DNA from 2 places in the Bradyrhizobium sp. CCBAU 21365 genome. Region 2 is predicted to be linked to the other one. Evidence: riboswitches for the same ligand, from Rfam matches in the RefSeq annotation. Region 2 holds a riboswitch; the other holds the start of a gene.

Region 1 (4,421 bases), 1.4 Mb from region 2:
GCGCGCCAGCACCGCATCGACGGTGAGGCGGCCGATGCCGGGCAGGTTGAACACGCTTTCGGTGACGACGACCCCGGAGATCAACAGCGCGAAGCCGGAACCGATCACCGTGATGACCGGCACGGCCGCGTTGCGCAGCGCGTGGCGCAGCAGCACGCCGGTCTCGCCGATGCCCTTGGCCCGCGCGGTGCGCACGTAATCCTCTCCGAGCACGTCGAGCATCGAGGCCCGCGTCATGCGCGCGATCAGCGCGACGTAGATGAAGGAGAGGGTGCAGGTCGGCAGGATGATGCGCTCGAAGAACGGGCCGAAGCCGGCCGAGATGCTCTTGAAGCCCTGTACTGGAACCCAGCGCAGATCGATCGCAAAGATCTGGATCAGCACATAGCCGATCACGAATACCGGCACCGAGAAGCCGAGCACCGACAGTCCCATCACGAAGCGGTCGATCCAGGTGCCGTGTTTCCACGCCGCGATCACGCCGAGCGGCACCGCCACCAGGATCGAGAGGATGATGGTGGCCAGCGCGACCGAGATCGACGGCTCGAGACGCGGGCCGATCATCTCGAGGATCGGCTTGTTCGAGATCAGGGAGACGCCGAGGTCGCCGTGCAGCAACTTGGCGACCCAGGTATAGAACTGGATGTAGATCGGCTCGTTCAGACCAAGCGAGGTCCTGATACGTTCGAGCTGTTCGGGCGTCGCGTTGTCGCCGGCGAGGATGGCGGCCGGGTCGCCCGGCGTCAGCCGCAGCAACAGGAACACGAACAGAGCCACCACGCCCATCACGGGAATGGCGGCGAGGATGCGGCGAAGCAGATATCCGAGCAAATTTGATCCGTTGGGTTGTGGTCGATGAAGTCCCCGGCGGGACCGTTGCACACCAGACCGTAGCACAGATGGTAGCAGACTCACGGTAGAACTTGAGCAAGTCCCATGCCATCGGTGCTGCGGATTTTGCGGTGCAGCTAATCAGTCCTGTGGGCCGCGATTATTCCTCCGGTGAAGTTCGAAGCAGTCCACTGGAAGGTGGATTGATTTCAGTTTTGCGCGCGTTGGCAGGCACGTCGAGCCCGGCACCGAACGACGGCGCCATCGGCGGCGTGTCGAGGTCGCGCCAATCGTCGATAGCCTGGGCCACCATCTGCGCCGTCGCCGCCGACAGCGTCCAGCCGAGATGACCGTGGCCCGTGTTGTAGAACACGCCCGGAATCCGTCCGGCGCGAACCACCGGCATCATGTTCGGCATCATCGGGCGCAGGCCCGCCCAGGGCACGACTTTCGACGTATCGATCTTTGGGAAATGATGCCGCACCCAGTCCACCAGCGGTTGAATGCGGTCGGCGCGAATGTCGCGGTTGAAGCCGTTGAACTCGGCGGTGCCGGCGACGCGGAAGCGGTCGGCGCCGAGCCGGCTGGTGACGATCTTCGCAGCTTCATCGAGCAGGCTGACTGTTGGGGCCGCGTTCCGGCTTTGCGGCGCATCGAGCTGCACCGTGATCGAATAGCCCTTCACCGGATAGACATTGACGCGGTCGTTGAGCAGGCTGGCGAAGTGGCGGCTCGCCACGCCTGCGCAAATCACGATCCCGTCCGCTTGCAATTGATGCCGCGTCGCGACCGCAGCTTCATGTGAAGCAGCTTCGTTCCAGCCGATGCGGAAGCCGTCATCGCCGCGTGCGATCGTGTCGACGTCGGCTTCATGGACGAAGCTCGCGCCACGGCGGACGCAGGCGTCGGCGAGGCCGCGGGTGAACTTGTGGATATCGCCGGTTGCGTCCGACGGCGTGAAGAAGCCGCCATAGCAGGCCGTCTGCAGCGCGGGTTCGATGACGCGGATTTCGTCCGATGTCACCGGCCGGCGGTCGAGCCCGCCCTGCTGCAGCAGCGTGTTGACCTTGAGGCCCGCCTCGAACCCGGCCTTGTCGTGATAGACGTGCAGGATGCCGCGGCGTTCGAGATCGAAGGCGATGTTCTCGCGCTGTGCGATCGAGAACAGGTGCTTGCGCGCTTCGATTGCGAGCCGCGTGGTCTCGATGGTGTTGCTGCGATAGCGGGTGATGTGGCCTACGAACTCGCCGATCCAGGAGTATTTGTGCCAGCTCGGCTTCGGGTTCATCAGCAGCGGCGCGTCGCTTCTGAGCATCCAGCGCAGACCCTTGAGGATGGTCGCAGCACTGTTCCAGACCTCGGCATTGCTGGCGGAAAGCTGTCCGCCATTGGCGAACGAGGTTTCCATCGCGGCGTAGCGATGCCTGTCGAGGACAGTCACCTTGTAGCCGCGTTCAAGCAGGGCATAGGCCGTCGTTACGCCGGTGATGCCGGCGCCGATAATCGCGATATGTGGCATGATGGTCTTCAGGCTCCCGTGGGTTAGAGTCGCCGAACCACCGGTGAAACCGGCATTCGGCGCCCCATCTGTCACGGTACCTGAGAGCTTGATCCGCATCGGGCCGGGGCCGGAAGCGAACTATCCCCTTCGGTGGACGTCACGGCCCTTGATGTGCGGCCATGTTCGTCTCTCTCCAGATCGTCCTGACGATACAGTCCTTTTGCCTGAGAGTTTCCGGGGCGGTTGCTCCGTCGGCGCCGAAGGCAACAACACGAATGTTGTCGCTTCGATCTCTCCCGCATCGTCGCGTTGGACGGCCGGACCGTAGGCGAAGCCTTAAAAATGGACAAGGCTAAATTTCGATCCGGCAGTGCCAACGTGTTGTGCAGTGCAGTCGATGTCAGTCCAGCGTCGCCAGCAGTGCCGCCATCAGGCGGCCGCGTTCGGCGAGGCTGTCGACCTCGATGTGCTCGTTGAGCGTATGTGCATCGGCGCCGCGAACGCCGAGGCCGTCGAGCGTGGGGATGCCCATCGCGCCGGTGAAGTTGCCGTCCGAGCCGCCGCCGGCGCTGCCGTGCGGCAGATCGAGACCCATCGCTGCCGCAAGGCCTTTTGCCTTTTCATAGAGCGCCATGGTGCCCGCATCGGGCTCCCACACCGGGCGCGTGACGCCGCGCGTCACCTTGAAGGTCACGTCGTTGGCGGTGCCCGACAATGCCAGCATGCGCTCGACGCCACGGTCGAGATCGGCCTGGCGCTTGGCCATGCTGAGCGCTTCGCCGGTGCAGGTCGTCGCGACGCAATTGACCCACTGGCCGCCATGCACGATGCCGACCGAGAAGGTGCAGTCCTCGGTGGTCATGCCGTCGATGGCGATGATCTGCCGCGCCATCTCGCGGATCGCGGAGCGGCCGGAAGACAGCGTTGCGCCGGCATGGCTGGGCTTGCCGGTGGCTTCCAGATTGAAGCGCGCGATCGCATAGCGGCCGGTGACGACGCCGTTGTTCGGACGGCCGGGCTCCGGCACCAGCACGTACTTGTTGCGCGCGGCTTCCGCCTCGATGATGTCACGCGTCGACGGCGTGCCGACCTCTTCGTCGGGGGTGAACAGCACGGTGATCGGCAGCGGAGTCGTAAAGGAGGCGCGCGCCAATTGCCTGATCGCCTCGATCGACAGGTAGTTGCCGCCCTTCATGTCGAAGATGCCCGGCCCGAAGCACTTGTTGCCTTCGCGCCGCCACTTCAGCTTCTCGATGGTGCCGACGGGGTGAACGGTGTCCAGATGGCCGGCGATCAGGATGCCGGGCTGGCCTTGTTTCGGATGGGGGAAACGGGCGCGGACGCAGCCCGCGAAGCCCTGGCGTCCGGCGATGCGCTCGATCGTCGCACCCATGATCGCCATCTCGCGGGCGGCGAGATCGAGCATGCGTTCGACCGCGGCGGCGTCCCAGGTCGGGCTTTCGCATTCCACCCAGCTGCGCAGGCCCTGCAGCATCGTTTCGGAATCAAAGGGGAGATTGGCGGGGTTCATCGTTGTTCTCTCTTGTTGTTCTGACGGCGCCGGCATCGCGCGCGCGTTACGAAAATCTCAGCCGACGATTTTGTAAAGCCAAAATCTGGCGCGCGGCCTCATTCGTTTGTGTACGTCCGATGCGACCTGAAACCGATTGACGCGCTTGGCGCTTGGTGCAAGTCTCGATTTCACAAGCCATACAGCATGTTAGTTCGCCTAAATAACGAACCACATGCATAACGAATAAGCCGGCTTTGACCAGTTACACGTCAGGAGAGATTGCATGTTCCCTATCTCGCGTTGGAAACACCGCACGCTAGCGGCCGCGTTGACGGCGCTCGCGCTGTCGTTCGCGCCGCAGGAATTGTCATTCGCGCCGCCGGCGATGGCCGCGGGCAAGACCATCACCGCGGTGATGCACTCGGATCTGCGCGTCATCGATCCGATCATGACCACGGCCTACATCACCCGCGATCATGGCTACATGATCTATGACACGCTGCTGGCGACGGATTCCAATTTCAAGATCCAGCCGCAGATGGCGGACTGGAAGGTTTCCGACGACAAGCTGACCTA
Region 2 (4,421 bases):
ATCTTCTGCAAACCTCGATGGTCTGTCTCATGGGAAGAAGTCGGAATCTGCATTTTCAGGGTCATCGTTCGTGGCGGTATCTCGTACACGGGCACACGTCACGTGGTGCCAGATTATCCAAACCCGATTCCGAAGCTGCCACACGTAATCAACGCCTTGGAAGATTGGTTCAAGAGCTACACAAAAAAGTATGCTCGAGGCACCATTGTCCCGCAAGGTGGTCTCGCATCAATCAGTAGCGGGAGTACGTTTACCCCAATCGTATCGACCGGATGCGTCGAGCTCCTGGTGGATCTCCGGCCGCCGCCCGAGCTGTCGCCCTCGCAGGTGCATCGTGACCTTCGTAACTGTCTTGATGAAATTACGCGTGACCACCCGGATATCTCGACTGATCTTGAGCTCGTCCTAGCAATGCCCGGCGCGGCAACGCCAAAGGAAAATTGGATCGTTCAATCCATGATCCGAGCTTGGGAAACGATCGAACAGCAGCCTCATCAAGATCCACAAAATTTCAGTGGCTACACCGACGCCTCCGCAATCCGCCAATGGGGTATCCCCACTGCACGGCTCGGTGTACCACCTCGCGCGCGAACGGCAAATCCACAAGACACGATGCCAATGAACCGATTCCACGTCGACGACGCCCAACGTCTCATCAATGTCATTATTAGATCAGCAATCGACACGTGCTCGCGCAGCTTTGAGGAGACCTGCCAATGACGATGCAGATAACTCCCCTGGAGTCCGCAGAGACCAGCAGATACGTGTCGATCGACGGTCGCCGCGTGCACTACAATGCGCTCGAACATGCTGGATCGGCGAACACTCCGGTTATCTTTACTCACGGCGGCGGCCCCGGGGCCACAAGCTGGAACAATTTCTTGTACAACGCCCGTGAGTTTTCAGGTCGATACAACTGCTATTTTTACGATCTGCCTGGCTTTGGTGCGTCAGAATCTGTCCCGATCAGCGGGCCAGTTCATTCATGGTACGCCGAGCAGTTTCTCAAATTCATGGACGCCCTCAAGATAGATCGCGCCCATCTAGTTAACCAATCGTACGGCGGAGCAATGGCAATAAAAGTGGCGGCCTCCGCGCCGACGCGGGTTGACCATTTGGTCATTACTGGATCTCGGCCCATTATTGGAGGGCTAACCGCTCCAGCTTCTGCCCTTAGAGGCAAGAAGGCTCTCCAGCGCTATTATGCCGCTGCCGAAGGACCGACGATGGACCAAATGCGTTCACTCCTGGCGGATCTCGAATTTTACGATCCGGATAGGATCACCGACCTAAACGTGAAGTTGCGGTTTGAGATGAGTATTACGCCCAACGTTCGAGAATTCATTTCCCAGCCGACCAAGCGAGGCCAGCCAGAGAGCCTCTTTGAGGATTTCCGAAAAGTGACGGCTCGCACTCTCATCGTCCACGGTCTTCACGACGCCTTCGGCGGTGTTGACGTTCCGCTCACGATGGTAAACCAGTTCGCCGACGCGAGATTGCATTTAGTAGGGCATGCAGGGCACCACGTGCAAACGGAGTGCCCTGCCGAGTACAATGCGGTAGTTCTCGGCTTTTTGTCCTAACGAACAGCCCAGACGACTACGGCAATATCAAGAATCAAGATCGTTTCAGGGCGGCCTCAACAGTCTCCGCAACAATGCCAGCCGTTGCTGCGGAGAGCGTCCAACCCAAATGACCGTGACCAGTATTGTAGAAGACGCGTGGTCGATGCCCTGCGCCGACACGCGGCAGCATACTTGGCGTCATCGGTCGGAGACCTGACCAGGGGACCACTTCGGCTGTTGAAACTTCAGGAAATAACTTACGCGTCCAGTCAACAAGGGGGCGTACGCGATCGGCCCTGATATCACGGTTAAAGCCATTGAATTCGGCTGTACCCGCCACCCGAAATCGATCAACGCCCAATCGGCTCGTTACAATCTTCGCATCGTCATCTAGCAGACTCACCCAGGGAGCTGCGTTCTGGCTCTGTTGGTCATCCAAATTCACCGTGATCGAATATCCCTTCACGGGATAGATATTGATGCGATCACCCATGCTTGAGGCAATCTTCCTGCTCATCACACCAGCACAAACGACAACTGCATCCGCGTTGATCCTTTCGACTTCCCCGTGCACATTCAGCCAACTCAGGTCGATGCCGGTCGCCGATGTCGCGATTTTTTGCACGGACGATTCATAAAAGAAGCGAGCTCCACGTCGCACGCAAACCATCGCAAGCGCACGTGTGAATTTGTGTATATCGCCGGTTGCATCCGATGGGGTAAAAAAACCACCATAAATGTTGCCGCGGACCGCCGGCTCAATATCGCTGATCTCCTCGACCGTGACGGCACGCCGATCCAATCCTCCTGCGGTGAGTAGTTTGTTCACTTTTCTCGCATGCTCGAAGCTCTTGCGGCTCCAATAGAGGTGCAGAATACCCTTCTTCTCCAAATCAAACGACAATCCCTCTCGTTCGGCGATAGCGAACAGTGCACGCCGGGCTTCCAAAGCCAACTGTACGGTGGAGATTGTGTTGCGCCGGTAGTAGGGAATTTGAGCAATAAACTCTGCAAGCCAAGACATTTTGTGCCAACTCGGCTTGAGATTGAGCAGAAGAGGCGCATCCTTTCGTAGGATCCATTTCATCCCCTTTATTAGGGTCGATTGATGGTTCCATACCTCTGCGTTGCTCACCGAAAGCTGCCCGCCGTTTGCAAACGAAGTCTCCATGCCGGCGTATCGCTCTCGCTCAAAGATCGTGACTGCGTACCCCTTCTCCAAAAGTGAATAGGCCGTTGTAACGCCGGTTATGCCCGCGCCTATGACTAGAACATGTGCCATTTGTTTCAGCTCGCAACTTGGTTGAATGGATCGGAACAGCCGATCATGTGACCCCATCTGTTGCGGTACCTGAGAGTTTCGCCGCGCCAATTTGCGCACAGCTGGCCCCTTCGGTGGACGCTTTGAGCGCCTCTCTCCAGATCGTCGAGCCTGGCGGTCCGGTTTGCCTGAGAGTTTCCGGGGTGGTTGCTCCGTCGGCGCCGACACTCAATGAGTTATCGGACTCTCCCGCAAGGCCTTTGGATGACGTGTCTAAGTTCGCACAACTCTACCCGCGGCGCACCGAACTTAACGCGGCTGTTCGCACTTCGAACGTCGCGGGCATGCGCATGGACTCCGCTAAGGTTGGCCTTAATTTCCGTGATCGCTTAATCGCAAAACCCAGACAGAAAGTAGCTTGCAATGATCTTGAATGGTGACGTCGCGCTGAACGCATCACGACAAGCGATTTGGAAAATGCTTCTCGATCCGAATGTCCTTAAGGCCTGCATTCCCGGTTGTGAGGAATTGGTGAAGCTCGATGACTGCAATTTTGAAGCGACTGCGAAAGTCAAAGTTGGTCCGGTTGCAGCGCGATTCAAAGGCAAAGTTACTTTGGAAGATCTGGACGAGCCGAACGGATGCAAGATTGTAGGCCGAGGAGAAGGGGGCATCGCGGGTTTCGCGAAAGGTAGCGCGACAGTAACGTTAGCGGACATAGATAGCGGTACACTATTGACCTATCACGTCGATGCGCAGATCGGCGGCAAGCTTGCTCAACTCGGACAACGACTTATTTCCAGCGCTGCTAAAACAATAGCTGATGCATTCTTTGCAAAGCTCGCAGCTCTTTCTCAGCTGGAGGTTCACTAGCAGGCCGCTCGGATTGTTAACGACGGAGGCGGCCATCTAACGATGTTCGGTGTTAGAACAGCGTCGAATGTCTTCTGGAATACTGCTTCCGATCGCTCTCTACTAAAGCCTACGGCTCGCGTCGAGCCATTGGTTTGGGAGAGTAGTTTGGCTCAGTTCAATGTCCGCAGTTTGACTCCTCATGATCGTTACAATTTAATAACTGGTACAGTTGGCCCGCGCCCCATTGCATTGATCACGACCATCAATGAATCTGGAGGCGTAAACGCGGCCCCCTTCAGCTTCTTTAACGTACTTGGTGCCGACCCACCGATCGTCGCGTTCACGCCCGGCTTTTATTACACTATGCCACCACGGTTGAAGGATACCGGCGTCAACGTGCTCGCTAACAACGAGTTCGTCGTGAATATGGTGACGGAGGAGCTGACGACGGCGATGAACATCGCCGGCGCCGACTTTCCTGAGATGCATAGCGAGATAGAAGCGATGGGAGTTACGCTTTCAACCTCGCGGCAGATTAAGCCCCCCAGGATTTTGGAATCGCCAGTGAACTTAGAGTGCGTCTTGGTTCGAACGGTCGAAATCGGCCAAAACCAGGTACTGTTTGGTGAAGTCATCGAAATTCATATCAGGGATGACCTGATCGATCCCAAGCGAATGCACGTTAAGTATGACCGACTGAACTATCTGGCTCGAATGGCAGGAGGCAGCGGTGTGTATTC

Evidence for each region. A riboswitch is a leader RNA that binds a small molecule or an ion and turns the genes downstream of it on or off. The one in region 2 is predicted to bind glycine.
Region 1: it holds a riboswitch for glycine, as region 2 does, so the genes downstream of both, XI02_RS28030 (D-amino acid dehydrogenase) here and XI02_RS34445 (D-amino acid dehydrogenase) in region 2, are expected to answer to the same signal.

What each region holds. Positions count from the first base shown of each region.
Region 1 covers NZ_CP030036.1:5,955,319-5,959,739, reverse strand. Annotated here, with positions in the region: gene XI02_RS28035 (ABC transporter permease) at 1-831, opposite strand, end outside; gene XI02_RS28030 (D-amino acid dehydrogenase) at 992-2,350, opposite strand; glycine riboswitch at 2,417-2,531, opposite strand; glycine riboswitch at 2,535-2,641, opposite strand; gene XI02_RS28025 (M20/M25/M40 family metallo-hydrolase) at 2,733-3,863, opposite strand; gene XI02_RS28020 (ABC transporter substrate-binding protein) at 4,129-4,421, shown strand, end outside.
Region 2 covers NZ_CP030036.1:7,335,972-7,340,392, forward strand. Annotated here, with positions in the region: gene XI02_RS34435 (M20 family metallopeptidase) at 1-720, shown strand, start outside; gene XI02_RS34440 (alpha/beta fold hydrolase) at 717-1,583, shown strand; gene XI02_RS34445 (D-amino acid dehydrogenase) at 1,618-2,847, opposite strand; glycine riboswitch at 2,992-3,088, opposite strand; gene XI02_RS34450 (CoxG family protein) at 3,250-3,699, shown strand; gene XI02_RS34455 (flavin reductase family protein) at 3,847-4,421, shown strand, end outside.